3 regions of the Clostridium fungisolvens genome follow, and region 1 is predicted to be linked to each of the others. Evidence: riboswitches for the same ligand, from Rfam matches in the RefSeq annotation. Region 1 holds a riboswitch; each other region holds the start of a gene.
The links. Region 1 has a riboswitch for S-adenosylmethionine ahead of bsdtw1_RS18555 (epoxyqueuosine reductase). Riboswitches for the same ligand answer to the same signal wherever they lie in the genome.
Positions count from the first base shown of each region.

Region 2: another riboswitch for S-adenosylmethionine. It lies ahead of bsdtw1_RS16325 (methionine ABC transporter ATP-binding protein); the one in region 1 lies ahead of bsdtw1_RS18555 (epoxyqueuosine reductase).
Region 3: another riboswitch for S-adenosylmethionine. It lies ahead of bsdtw1_RS04010 (homocysteine synthase); the one in region 1 lies ahead of bsdtw1_RS18555 (epoxyqueuosine reductase).

Region 1 is NZ_BLZR01000001.1:4,195,036-4,200,126, forward strand. Features, by position in the region: gene bsdtw1_RS18550 (trans-sulfuration enzyme family protein) at 1-1,141, opposite strand, end outside; gene bsdtw1_RS18555 (epoxyqueuosine reductase) at 1,207-2,046, opposite strand; SAM riboswitch class I at 2,321-2,426, opposite strand; gene bsdtw1_RS18560 (TetR/AcrR family transcriptional regulator) at 2,586-3,173, shown strand; gene bsdtw1_RS18565 (zinc ribbon domain-containing protein) at 3,194-3,430, shown strand; gene gpmA (2,3-diphosphoglycerate-dependent phosphoglycerate mutase) at 3,475-4,236, opposite strand; gene bsdtw1_RS18575 (TetR/AcrR family transcriptional regulator) at 4,780-5,091, shown strand, end outside.
Region 2 is NZ_BLZR01000001.1:3,714,762-3,719,852, forward strand. Features, by position in the region: gene bsdtw1_RS16315 (MetQ/NlpA family ABC transporter substrate-binding protein) at 1-662, opposite strand, end outside; gene bsdtw1_RS16320 (methionine ABC transporter permease) at 686-1,345, opposite strand; gene bsdtw1_RS16325 (methionine ABC transporter ATP-binding protein) at 1,338-2,303, opposite strand; SAM riboswitch class I at 2,404-2,519, opposite strand; gene bsdtw1_RS16330 (MFS transporter) at 2,711-3,946, opposite strand; gene bsdtw1_RS16335 (sulfite exporter TauE/SafE family protein) at 4,063-4,809, shown strand; gene bsdtw1_RS16340 (hypothetical protein) at 4,922-5,091, opposite strand, start outside.
Region 3 is NZ_BLZR01000001.1:1,025,804-1,030,894, reverse strand. Features, by position in the region: gene aspD (aspartate 4-decarboxylase) at 1-1,275, shown strand, start outside; gene bsdtw1_RS04010 (homocysteine synthase) at 1,500-2,792, opposite strand; SAM riboswitch class I at 2,994-3,110, opposite strand; SAM riboswitch class I at 3,186-3,287, opposite strand; gene bsdtw1_RS04005 (spore coat associated protein CotJA) at 3,650-3,823, shown strand; gene bsdtw1_RS04000 (spore coat protein CotJB) at 3,823-4,077, shown strand; gene bsdtw1_RS03995 (manganese catalase family protein) at 4,097-4,657, shown strand; gene bsdtw1_RS03990 (glycoside hydrolase family 64 protein) at 4,803-5,091, opposite strand, start outside.

The DNA of each region.
Region 1 (5,091 bases):
TGTCATCAATATCTTCAAGTCCAACAGAAACTCTTATCAGCCCTTTAGATATATTAGCTTTTTTAAGTTCCTCATCCGTTAATGCCCTATGAGATGTCTTTACTGGATATGAGACAGAAGTTGTTACCCCTGCAAGGCTTGGAACGAATTTTATACTTTCAAGATTTCTTATTAATTCATAAGCTCCTCTTTCTCCGTCTATGACATCAATACTTAGCATACCTCCAAAGTCATCTCCATTGAATAGTGATTTTGCCACCTCAAAGTAAGGTGAACTTTTAAGACCTGGGTAGTATACATTCTTTATCTTTTCATGTTTTTCTAAGTATTCAGCAAGCTTTAATGCATTCTCTGAATGCTTCTTTAATCTAAGTTCTAAAGTTCTTAAACTTCTTATTAAAAGCCAAGCATCAAAAGGACTCATCATAGGACCATATAAAGCACCTGTATTTCTTATGCTGTTTACATTCTCTTTGTCTGCAACTACAATGCCTCCAGTAACATCGCTATGTCCACATATATACTTTGTAGCACTATATACAACAATGTCTGCCCCAAGCTTTAACGGCTGGCATATTACTCCCGTAGCAAAAGTATTGTCAACAATAAGCTTTGCACCATGTTTATGCGACAATTCTGATATAGTTTTTATATCAATAACTTCCATCAATGGGTTTGATATAGTTTCCACATATACCACCTTAGTATTTTGTTTAAAATATTGTTCAATACTTTCATTTACCACATCTACAAATGTTACTTCAACATTAAATTTTGCAAGTTCTTGCTTTAAAAAGGTGTAGCTTCCACCATATAAGACACTTGCTGCTATTATATGATCTCCAGCCTTTACATTAGCAACTATCGACATTGCTATGGCTCCCATTCCAGATGAAAATACCTGCGCATCTTCTGCTTCGTCTATTCCTGCTATTATCTCTTCTAAAGCATCATGTCCTGGATTACCATTTCTTGAGTAAACATACCCTTCTTCTTCGTTATCATAAACTTTATCAAGAGTTTCTACATCATCAAACACAAATACTGAAGTCATTGATATTGGAATAGTCTTGGATCTTGAAACTGATTTAGGACTTTTTTCTCCTAAGTGAGTGAGTCTTGTACTAAAATTGCCTTTCATTTATAAATCCCCCAATCTTAATCTTTATATTTTTCTGAGTTCGTTGAAATTAAAATAACCAAACTTTATTCAGATTTAACTTCCTTTGAACCATGATTTCTAGCATGAATCCATCCTGCATATTCTTCAATTCCTTCACAAGTTGCTAGTGCCTGTTTTTCATTCAAATACTTTTTAGCATTGTTTCCATATATTTTCCTGTCCTCACCTATAGGACATACTTTTATACATACACCGCAGGGATACGCATAGGCATCCTTAAGCTTTGAATGGTATTCCGCACATTTTTTCTTGTCCATATTTGCTATAAGTGTTTCTGTAGTAGTATAAACACTAGCTGGACAGCATCTCTTACACATTTCACATTTAATACAAAGATCCTTATTTAAAAGTTCATCCGGCTCTATTACAGCATCAGTTAAAACAGATACCAATCTAACTCTAGGTCCAAATTCTTTAGTTAATAAAGTATGGTTATAACCTATAGTTCCAAGTCCTGCATACTTTCCTGCCAATACATGTGAAAAGGCAGCCGCTGGTTTCTTCACCAATATAGATATGTCTCCATACCCATCTCTTGGAAAATAAAAGGCTCTATGCCCTAATGTATTTAAATAATTCGCTAGCTTATAGGCTGTTTCATCTAATAATCTATTAGTTGTATTATATAATTCCGAGTAAACTATAGAAGGTGTAGTTTCAAGCATTGGCAAAAATATTTGTATTCCTAAAACAATTATTGACTTCGTTTCAGGCCATATATTTTGCGGAAAATACTCTGGCGATGTTTCTTTAAATTCATCCCATCTATCCACTGAAGCAAAGCCTATAATATTTGCCCCCATTTCCTTAGCTTTATTTATAATATCTTGTTTTAATTTATTACTTCCATTTATATCAGACATAAAAACTCCTCATTCTTTATTTATGACTAATTAACTTTAAAATTTGCATACACTGGTTCTCTAAGGTTAAATCATTGCAAGGATATATATAAATACCATTATTTATTTCAAACAAAATCAGTTCCTTTAGTTATCTGTAATTGACTTTATAAAATTGTAAATCATCGTTAAAAATCTTCCCTCCTTAAAAAAAACTTATCGTAAAGATTAAAAAAAATTATAACTCCTAAAAAACAAAAAAATCTCTTCACTGAAAGAGATTTTTATAACACGTTCCTTATCTTTCAGCATTGCTGCAGGATTTAGCACCATGTATGCAAATGAAACATACTGGTTGCTGGGTTTCAAAGGGCCAGTCCCTCCACCACTCTTAATAAGACTTTATTAAATTATTATTTTATTTATATAATATTTTCTATATTGTGTCAATAAGAAAATAATCTAAATTTATTATGAAAACATATTGACAATACTTATATACAAGATTATTATTGAGTTGTAACTCAATGAGTTTATGCTCATCAAATTAAGGTGGTACTATGACAGAAAATAAAAGACAAATTCAAAAAAGAGAAACTAGAAGCAAGTTAATAGAAATAGCAATGGAGCAGTTTAGCTTAAATGGTATTTTATCAACAAGGACCATAGATATTGCAAAGGCTGCTAAAGTGTCTCACGGCACTGTGTTTTCCCACTTTCCTACTCAAGAAGAGCTACTTATAGCTGTTATCAATGAATTTGGCAATAAGATTGCAACTCGTCTACATGAGTTGGTCAGTGAAGAAAGCACTTTAGAGGATTTATTAAAAGCACATATAACTGCGTTATCAGAGTTTGAAGCTTTTTATACTAGACTGATAATCGAAAGAAGACTTTTACCTGTAGAAGTTCGTAATGTGTATATTAGCATCAACTCAACTATTTCTCATCACATTAGTTTAGCTGCTGAAAGAGAAATATCTCTTGGAAACATACGTCCTCTTTCTATTGATTTACTTTATAACACTTGGGTTGGATTACTACACTACTATTTAACCAATGGTGACCTTTTCTCACCCAATAAGTCTGTACTAAAAAACTATGGAACACAATTATTACATCATTACATTAACTTGATAAAAATATAATTTTAGGAGGTAGTTATTAAATGAAAACTTGTATCGCATGTGGAATGCCTATGGAAACAGTCGAAGATTTCGCTAGTAAAGATGAACGAAAGGATTATTGTAAATATTGTGCACGTCCTGATGGAGCAATGCAATCTTATGAGGAAAAACTTAGTTCATTAACTAACTTCATAATCAAAACTCAGGGATTAGACACTAATGTTGCTAATGAAGTTGCAAAATCAATGATGGCTAAGCTTCCAGCTTGGCAAAAATAAAGTAATAAGGCTTTTGCATTTAATTATGCAAAAGCCTTATTATCTTATACTTTTCCTACTAATTGTTTGCTTTCATTAATATCTTTAGGAATTGCCATTTCTGGAAGCTTTCCGTCTAATGATAGATAGTAATGTCTAATTGGAGTTAGATCGTCATTAAGTTCATATACCAAAGGTGTTCCTGTTGGTATGTTAAGACTTGCTATACCGTCACTAGATATATTATCTAAATATTTAACCAAAGCTCTTAAAGTATTACCATGAGCAGCTATTATAACCTTCTTATCTTCTTTTAAAGCAGGAACAATTTCCTGAAACCAGTCCTGTAACACTCTCTTTTCAGTGTCAGCTAAGTTCTCTGTTAGTGGTAATTGCTCTTCTGACAATCCTTTATATTTTATCTCATGACCAGGATATCTTGGATCATCTTTACTAAGTTCTGGTGGTCTAACATCAACAAATCTTCTCCATTTATGAACCTGCTCTTCTCCATACTTTTCAGCAGTTTCTTGTTTATTTAACCCTTGAAGCGCACCGTAGTGTCTTTCGTTAAGCTTCCAAGAATTATGGATAGGTATCCACATTAGATCCATTTCGTGAAGTATTATCCACAAGGTTCTTACAGCTCTCTTTAATACTGAAGTATATGCAACATCAAAAGTAAATCCGTTCTCCTTAAGTATTTTACCTGCTTTTCTTGCCTCAATAAGCCCGTTCTCTGATAAATCTACATCTGTCCACCCAGTAAATTTATTCTCTAAATTCCAAAGACTTTCTCCATGTCTTATTAAAACTAATTTCTTCATAATTTCCACTCCTCTCATAGGTTCAGATATTCTATATTATTATTTATTTCAATATATAAAATTCTATAAATAATGATTTAATTTATTATTAATTTCTTCAGACATTTTCTATACTCTATGTTAATAAACTACAATTTTAGTTAATTGATAATTATTATCATTTCATACTTCTATTATACACCTTTCTTTTCGAAATTCCACTATTTATTAAAATTTTTCTATGCCTTTAATGTAATTTTCACCTTAAAGTTTATATGACATGTTTCTTTTACGGCCTTCTCGTCTGTTACCTTTTCAATGTACTTTTTTTGTATAGAACGCTAGATAAATTACAAATATATCTTCTTAATCCAAAAACGTTAAACTCATACTGGTATAGACTAGGTTTATAATATCAAATATAGCTTTAAGTCTTATATTAAAATTAAATTATTTTACTGCTGCTTTAAGTAAACATTTTCACAGCATTGACATTTAAGATCATTTAGAATTATAATAAGCATAAAATGAAGCGTCATTCTATGCTTGAAGCGAGGTAATATCATGGTTTACAAAAGTTCAAAGGAAACACAAGAAAGAAAAGACTTAAAAAAGAAACATATTCTTGAAACTGCAATAAAAGTTTTCTCAGTAAATGGCTATCATGGAACTACAGTTAAAGATGTAGTTGAAGCTGCAGATATATCAGTAGGAACCTTTTATTTCTATTTCAAAAACAAAGAAGACTTGTTTGACACACTTTATGATGATGTATCTGAAGAGTTTTTTAATGCTTTAATTAATTCTTTAGATAATATAAACAAAGAGATTGATTTAGGTTTTAGTAAGGCTATAGCTTTCTTTCTAAAGGTAATT
Region 2 (5,091 bases), 480 kb from region 1:
TTTGGTTCTGAGAATAAGGTATCCTTCTTAGGATCTAACCCTGCTGGTAAAGCATAGCTTGCATTTATTATAGCAACATCAACATCTTGAAGTACTCTTGGAAGCTGAGCTGCATCTACTTCTTGAATTTCTATATTTTTTGGATTTTCAGCTATATCAACCTTTGTAACAAGATCTTTTTTGTTAAGCTTAAATAATCCTTGTGCTTCTAAAAGTTTTAATGCTCTTGATTCGTTTGTAGCATCTGCAGGAACCGCTATTACAGCTTTATCCTTTAATTCTTTTATATCTTTTACTTTCTTTGAATACGCCCCAAGCGGTGGAAGATAAATCTTCTTTACTGTTACTAAATTTGTTTTGTGATCTTCATTAAACTTTAGCAAATATGGTTCATGTTGAAATAGATTTGCATCTATTGAACCTTCTTCTAAAGCAGTATTTGGTGCTACATAGTCATCAAATATTTTTACTTCAAGCTTGTAGCCTTTTGCTTCAAAATCACTCTTTAGATAATTTAGTATCTCACCTGCTGGTTTAAGAGTAGCCCCAACTACTATATTTGTTTTATTATCTTCTTTTTTAGCTGTTTCTTCTTTTTTTCCACATCCAGCTAAAGAAAGAGCGAGTGCTGCTGTTAATACTAGTGTTAATATTTTTTTCATATATTATGCCCCCTTTTTTCTACTTATCTTAACTTCTTATAAGCAAGATTACCTATAGACTGAAGTATTTGAACCAGTATTATTAAGGTAACTACAGTATAAAACATTACTTGATTATCAAATCTTTGATATCCATAAGTTAATGCTACTGCACCAAGTCCACCGGCCCCAACTGCTCCTGCCATCGCAGAGTATCCAAGGATTGAGATTATTGAAAGTGTTATACCTGATATTATGGAAGGTAACGCTTCTTTAACCATAACCTTAAATATTATCTGCATATTCGAAGCTCCGAAAGACTTAGCAGCTTCAATTAACCCCTTGTCTACTTCCTTTAAAGCACCTTCTATAACTCTTGCTATAAATGGCGCTGCCCCTATTGTTAAAGGAACCAGAGCTGCTGTTTCACCTATACTTTTACCTACTATAAATCTTGTAAGTGGTATTATTGCAACTATTAATATGATGAATGGAAAGCTTCTAAATATATTGATTATAAAATCTAATACACTGTATATTATTCTGTTTGGCTTTAACCCATTCTTATCAGTTACTATAAGTACAATTGCTAGTATAAAGCCTAGTATACTTGCAATAATAGTTGATATTATCACCATATATAGCGACTTTCCTAAAGCTGGTACCAAAACTAGATTAAAAAACTGACTAAAATTATCACTCATTTATAGTAACCTCCCATCCAACATGCTTAGAATCTAAATAGTTTATAATGTCCTGTTCTTTATCTTTACTTACATTAATAACTAATGATCCTAGTACATCATCTCTAAATTTTTCAAGTTTACCCCAAACTATTGAAAAATCGATGTCTAGCTCTCTTGCCATTGAGGTTATTATACTTTGATGCGAGTTATCCTTAGGGAATAATATCTTTATGTTTACTCCTTCAGTTGGCAGTATCTCTTCTTCCCCAAGAAGATTTTTTAAAGCTTTAGTATGTCTTAAGAAAAGCTCTTCAACATTTCCAACTTCAAGAACTTCTCCACCTTCAAGTATTGCTACTCTTTGGCATACTTCTTTAACTACTTCCATCTGATGAGTAACTACAACTATAGTTATCCCAAGTTTTTCATTTATCTCTCTTAAAAGTGATAATATTGATTTAGTTGTTTTAGGATCAAGTGCTGAAGTAGCCTCATCACAAAGAAGAATCTTTGGTTCTAGTGCTAAAGCTCTTGCAATTGCTACCCTCTGCTTTTGTCCACCACTAAGTTGTCTTGGCTTACTTTTTGCTTTGTCTTCTAATCCTACAATCTTTAGAAGTTCATCTACTCTAGTTTTTACTTTAGCCTTTGGTATGCCCCAACATTCCATCGGTAAAGCTATATTGTCATACACATTTTTTCTTTCTAGAAGAGAAAAGTGTTGGAATATCATTCCTAGATCCTTTCTGAAACTTCTCATTTCCTTACCTTTAAGGTCTTTCACTTCTTGTCCACCAACAGTAACACTTCCTGCATTATAGGACTCAAGTCCGTTCAGACATCTAAGCAAGGTTGACTTTCCAGCCCCACTATGGCCAACCAATCCAAATATTTCGCCCTCTTTGATATCTAGATTAATGTCTTTAAGAACTTGTATATCATTGAAACTCTTATTTACACCTTCAATTTTTATCATACAAATCCCCCTAAATTGATTATTAAACAATAATTATTATCATATAAACAGAACAAAAAACGCCCGAGAATAAACTCCGGCGATATAGACCCTGAATTTACTCTCATCTCTCAACGCAAAATGCGTCGCAGGAATTGGCACCATTGTATATGTAAATGAACATATACGGGTTGCCGGGCTTCATCGGGCCAGTCCCTCCACCTCTCTAGATAAGAACGATAATATTTAATTTGTTTTCCATTGATACAACTATAATATCTTTTCCGAATTAAATCAATAGTTTTTTAAATTATTAAGAATATATTATTAATATATGAACATTATTAACAATCTATTAAAGAAACCTTTTACATTACTTTGTTATTTGTTATTTATTTATTAGTATTCCTATTGGAAGCCTGTGTATATTAATTAAGTAACTCTCTATCTAACTTTTCTTGTTTCATAACTAATGTATAAATAATAAATCCTATAATTACAGTAACTACTCCTGATATTATAAAAGCATCAGTTACGCTTAACCATTTGGATATCACTCCCTCAAACAAGCTTCCTAGTGGTGTTGCCCCTGCAAACACCATTGCATATACACTCATTACTCTTCCTCTAAATTCATTTTTGGACTTCAATTGAATTGTAGAATTAGCAGTTGTTGAAAATAACACATTAAATACCCCTGCAATAAACAATGTTACGATAGATATTCCATAATCTTTAAATACTCCTATAAATACTAACATTATAGATATCACTGCTCCTGCCAAAAACATAATTTTTCTTTTTGGTCCTCTACTTCTAGTTGCAACAGTAAAAGCAGAAATCATCGACCCAAGCCCCATTGCAGACATAAGATATCCATATCCATCAGAGTCCATATTCAGAACTTGTTTTGCGAGTAGCGGTATTAAAACACTATAATTCATAGCAAAGGTAGATACAAAAAACACTAACAATATTGTAAAGAGTATATCTTTAGAATTGAAGACATATTTTAGTCCTTCTTTTATATCTAACATCATATTTTTCTTCTCAGCATTTTGCTTTGGCTCACCGCTAACTGAAATCATATAAATACCATATACTAAAGGTATAAAACTAATTGCGTTTAATAAGAAGCAAATGAAAAAGCCAAAGAATTTAATCATTATTCCTGCAACTGCTGGTCCAACCATTCTAGCTGCATTAAACACAGTTGAATTTAATGCTATTGCATTCATCAAATCTTCTTTTCCTACAAGTTCTATCATAAAAGACTGTCTCGCTGGCATGTCTACAGCATTACAGCACCCTAGAATAGCTGCCAGAACAAGAATATGCCAATATTGTATCTGATGAGTAAACACTAAAAAGGTTAGTATAAAGGCTAGTATTCCCATTATGGACTGAGTGATAAGTAATATCTTCTTCTTAGGATAATTATCAATCAAGGCACCTGCAAATAATGAAAATAATAAAACTGGAGTAAATTGCAGTGCACTTACAAAACTTAGTTTAAGAGCAGAATCAGTTAAAGTTACTACAAGCCAAGACTGTCCTGCATTTTGCATCCATGTTCCTATAAGTGAAACTACGGATCCCATAAAAAAGAATCTGAAATCTCTATGTTTTAATGCCCCAAGGGTAAACCTCCCCCTTTTATTCATTGCTTATCCCTTCTTCCTTTACCTACGATAAAATCTTTTTAACGTCATATTTAAAATTATTACAAACTATGATAATATTTTCAATTGAGGGATAGTTCATAAGGGGGATATTTATATTGATTAGTTTAATTTTACTCTGTATTTCAGGTTTTATCGCAGCATTCGTTGACTCTATTGCTGGAGGTGGAGGACTTATCAGCCTGCCTGCTTACATGCTTTTCGGATTACCACCACATATAGCACTTGGCACAAATAAGTTTTCTTCTACTACCGCATCCTTTACTTCCTCTATTAGATTTATAAAAGAAGGAAAAGCAGATTTATCCTTACTAAAGTACATAGTACCTTTTACCTTCATCGGGGCAGTTTTAGGCGTTAAGTCAGTACTAATAATCAACCAGAGTTTTCTTACTCCATTAGTAATGATACTCATATTAATGGTTGGGGTGTATTCATTGTTCTCTAAAAACTTAGGGATTGAAAGTCATTATAAAGGAAAGACTAGAAATCTTATTTTAATTGGAACTATCTTTGGATTTTCTTTAGGTTTTTATGATGGCTTCTTTGGTCCTGGAACTGGTTCATTTTTAATTTTTGGTTTTATAAAAATATTCAAACTTGATTTTGTTGAAGCTAATGGTAACTCCAAGATTTTAAATTTTACTTCAAATATAGCATCTCTTATAACTTTTGCTATTGAAGGTAAAATTAATTATACTTACGGTATTTTAGTTGCATTTTTCATGATATTAGGTGCGCTTATAGGTTCAAAGCTAGCTCTTAAAAAAGGTTCCAAGCTTATAAAACCTATATTTGTAACAATGTCACTGGCGGTTTCAGTAAAGATGCTTTTTTCGCTTTAATTTTTACTTATAGTAATAAGGATATTATTAGCTACAGTTTTTATACTTTTAAGCGTATTGATTCAAGGCCTCTCATAAAAAAATGAGAGGCTTTAAATGTTCATTAAGCTAATTAATCTAAAACATCCCCATTTATATCCCAAGTCTCATATTTTAAACTCTTAGAAGCTTCCTTAAATTTGATAAAATATCTTTTTAAAACATCTGATTCTATGGTCATCTGCTTTTCGTCTCTTTCATCGTTTGAACCAGGATTTGCTGAATACATAACCGTAAATCTAC
Region 3 (5,091 bases), 3.2 Mb from region 1:
GGATTTGATCCAGATAGCTGGGTTCAAGAACTTGCTGATGGAATAATAGGTGATAACTACCCTTCACCAGACAGAATGCTTGTTCATATTGAACAGATTGTTAACTCCTATTTAGTTCAAGAGATGTGTTATAATAAGCCACCAGAAGGCATATTTAACATCTTCGCTGTAGAAGGTGCGACTGCTGCTATGTGTTATATATTTGATTCTCTTATAGCAAATGAACTGTTGGCAAGAGGTGATAAAATAGCTTTAATGACACCGATCTTTACTCCATATTTGGAGATTCCACTTTTGCCTAGATATAATTTTGAGGTTATTAAAATAAGAGCTACAGAACTTACTGAAGACGGCACACATACATGGCAATACCCTAAGGATGAACTAGAAAAACTGAAAGATAAATCCATAAAAGCCTTGTTTGTAGTTAACCCTAGTAACCCACCTTCAGTGGCTATTAAAAATGAATCAGTTAAAGTGATAATGGACATTGTGAATAATCATAATCCTAATCTTATGATTATATCTGATGATGTATATAGTACTTTTGTTCCTAAATTCCGTTCATTAATGGCTGACTTGCCTTATAACACCATTGGTGTTTATTCGTTTTCTAAATATTTTGGAGTAACTGGCTGGAGGCTAGGAACCATAGCATTACATGAAAGAAATGTTTTTGATAAGCTATTAAGAATGCATCCAGAATTTATAAAAGAAGAACTTAGACAAAGATACGGAGATTTATCTTCTGATCCAGATAATGTCCTATTCATTGACAGAATAGTTGCTGACAGTAGGCAAGTGGCACTGAATCATACAGCTGGGCTTTCTACACCTCAACAGGTTCAAATGGCATTTTTCTGTGCATTTTCCTTGTTAGATGATAAAAATGTGTATAAACAACAAACAATTGATATATGCCACAGACGCCAAAAACTACTTTTTGATGGCTTAGGTCTTGACCTTAGAAAAGATCCTTATGATGCTGCCTATTACACAGAATTCGATTTATTAGAGTGGGCTTGTCATTATTACGGAGATGAGTTTGCCGAATACCTTCAAAAAAATCATAAACCAATAGATATTTTGTTCCGTTTAGCTGAAGAATCTTCTATAGTACTTTTAAGTGGAAGTGGCTTTCACGGTCCTGAATGGTCCATTAGAATTTCACTTGCTAATCTAAGCGATGAGTCTTACTCACGAATAGGTGAAGTACTACACAAAGTTTTAGATGAATACGTACATTCATGGCAACATTCATTTTCACATGTGTAGAATCAATCTTTAAAATAAATTAACCTATTGATGCTTAAGGTGTAGTTTCTTATCATCAATAGGTTAATTCCATACCACTTCTAGTCCTCAAATACATTTGACTCCCCTCATATCTAAGGAACGAATTTTTAAAAAATTCTTCAAGAAGTAATACATTTATATAAGATTAATATCTTAGGAGGCAAAATTATTTATCTATAATTAATGTTGATCTTGAAATTATGCTATTTAACTATCTTATTTAAGGCTTGGTCTAAATCATATATTAAATCATCTGCATCTTCAATTCCGATAGATAACCTTATTAGATCTGGAGTTACTCCTGCAGAAAATTGTTGTTCTTCATTTAATTGAGCATGTGTTGTACTAGCTGGATGTATTACTAATGATTTAGCATCTGCAACATTTGCAAGATGTGAGAAGATTTTAAGACTTTCAATAAAAATCTTTCCTTCTTCAGTTCCACCTTTTATACCAAAAGTAAATATTGACCCTGCTCCCTTAGGGAAGTACTTTTTAGCAAGCTCATTATATTTGTTTCCTTCTAATCCTGGATAGCTAACCCAAGAAACTAGAGGATGTTTGCTTAAAAATTCTACTATCTTCTTAGTATTAGAAACATGTCTTTCAACTCTTAAAGATAATGTTTCAAGTCCTTGAATGAATAAGAAAGAGTTAAATGGGCTTATTGCAGCTCCAGTATCTCTCAACAATTGAACCCTAGCTTTAGTAACATAAGCAGCAGCTCCTACATCTTGTGCGAACCTTATACCATGATAGCTTTCGTCCGGCTCTGTAAGACCTTTAAATTTCCCACTTGCTACCCAATCAAACTTTCCAGCATCTATTATTACTCCTCCGATTGAAGTTCCATGTCCACCTATAAACTTAGTAGCAGAATGTACTACTATATCAGCTCCAAACTCGATTGGTCTTATTAGATATGGTGTACCAAAAGTATTATCAACGATTAGTGGAATTCCATTTTCATGAGCAACAGCTGCAACAGCTTCTATATCAACAAGGTTTATTCCAGGGTTACCTATACTTTCAATATAAAGTGCTTTTGTTTTTTCTGTAATCGCATTTCTAAAGTTTTCTGGATCATCTGGATTTACAAACACTGTCTTTATACCATATCTAGGAAGGGTAGCTCCAAATAAATTGTATGTTCCTCCGTATAATGTACTAGCCGCAACTATTTCATCACCTGCTTCAGCAATGTTTATAATAGCATATGTTATAGCCGCTGAACCTGATGCAACTGCAAGTGCTGCTATTCCACCCTCTAGTGCTGCTATTCTCTTTTCAAAAACATCTGTAGTTGGATTCATTATTCTAGTATATATATTTCCAGTTTCTTTTAATCCAAACAGATTAGCCCCATGTTCAACACTGTTAAATACATATGATGTTGTCTGATATATTGGAACTGCTCTTGATCCTGTTGTTGGATCTGCTTCTTGACCTGCATGTACCTGTAATGTATCAAATTTTAAACTTCTTTCTTCACTCATATTAATCTCTCCTCATTCTAAATGATTTATTTTCTATAATGACAAATACTAAATTTCAATTAAATAATTGTTTTGTATATATTAAAATCAAATAATTTCATTAATATTGGCTCTTTAATTCCTAGAGAATAAAACAAAAATACCTCCTTTCTCAAAAATGTATGACGAAAGAAGGTATAATTAACCACAAAACTCTACCATCTCTCATCTTTCTTTAGGTAATGATCCTAAAGCAGGATTTGGCACCTTTTCAGATAAATGGATCTGAAGGTTGCCGAGGTTTCGTAGGGCCAGTCCCTCAACCTCTCTTGATAAGAAATATTAAATATTTAATTATTATATCATGTAAAATAAAAAACCTCTTTACTGAGAAAGAGGTATGATAAACACACATACTTATCTCTCAGCTAACGCTGTTGGACTTAGCACCATGTATAATGAAATACTGGTTGCTGGGCTTCACAGGGCCTATCCCTCCACCACTCTCGATAAGATCTTTATTTAGTTTCAATTGCTTGTTCTTATTATAATTACTAAAAAATAGGTTGTCAACAATAATTTTCATATTTTTTTATTTAAGTTTTAGTCAAGGATACAATACTTCGATTATTAAACTACTTTCAAAACTCTGCTAGATTCTAAGCATAGAATTTGAAAATATAAAATCTGTTATGAAGTGAAGCATCGATTGGATAACTATTTAACTTCAACATGAAATACTCTACGGAGCTATTAATTATAATTATATGCTTTTCAGAATTTAAATAGAATTAAAAAGCTGTGTCATTATGCTCTAAAGATACATACTTATATAATACAGAGCCGAATTTAAAAATTTAATTACTGGAGGATATCTTATGAGTGACGTATTTAAGATGAAAGATGAGCTTAAGCTAGACTATGCAGAAGCTTATGTATTACCTCAACCATTTAAAGATCTATATGATATAAAGACCGCTTTTGGACGTGGCACTATATTCAATGATTTATATAGACCTTATGAAAAGAAGAAACATGGGAGGGAGTACTAATGGAACAAAAGAAATTACTTTGCATGATTCAACAAGTAGGCTTCTACTTAGTAGATCTTAGTCTTTACCTAGATACTCATCCTGATTGTAAAGATGCTTTAGAACGATTGAATTACCTTTCTGTAAAACTTAAAGCACTAAGAAAAGAATATGTATCAAACTATGGTCCTCTAACCAACTTTGGTCTTGAACCAGCTGAATGCTGGGATCAATGGGTTTCAGAACCATGGCCATGGGAAAGAGAAGCAAATTAAATTAATGGAGGAATAATGAATGTGGTATTATGAAAAAAGATTAGAATATCCCGTAGATATTAAAACCCCTGATTTGAAGACAGCAAAGATTATTATGACTCAATTAGGTGGTCCTGATGGCGAACTTAGTGCTTCTATCAGATACTTAAGCCAAAGATATACAATGCCTACTGGGAAAACAAAAGGATTGTTAACTGATATCGGAACTGAAGAATTGGCTCATTTAGAAATCGTTTCTTCAATGATTTATCAACTTACTAGAAAGGCTACCCCAGAAGAAATAAAAGCTGAAGGTTTTGATTCTTACTATGTTGTACATGGCACAGCTGCCTACCCTTCTGATCCAAATGGTATTCCATGGACTGGCGCATATATACAAGCAACTACTGATCCAATAGCTGACTTACATGAAGATATGGCTGCTGAGCAAAAAGCAAGAGCTGCTTATGAAAGATTAATTCAATTAATCGATGATAAAGACGTACTTGACGTACTATATTTCTTAAGAGAAAGAGAAGTTGTACACTTCCAAAGATTCGGGGAAGCATTAGTACAAGTTCAGGAGCACTGTAAAAAGTAGTGCGTATTTTGAGTATATAACGATATAGTAATCACTTAAAAAATATATTTTTATAGTTTTTATTTGAAAAAATAAAAATTGAAAAGGCTATTAGCATGATTTCTTTGCTAATAGCCTTTTCCAAATTTAATTTAATTGATTTATTTTACCAGCCAACTCTGATTATTAATCCTTTAGGATCTCCTACTTCAAGGTAAGCTGCTTGTTGATTAACATCATCATAACAGAAGCCATATGCAAGACTATTTATGCTGTGATCATGCCAGAATTTAGCATAGTAATTTGCTGGAGAAGCTTTATAGTATGCAGTTGGATTATTCCAATTTGCGGTATCAGTATATACATGTCTGTTTATTGCAGCACATATTTGAGGATTTTGTTGTAATCCATTTGTTCCTAGTAATATATCTTGTGTTGAATAGCTTGAATATCCT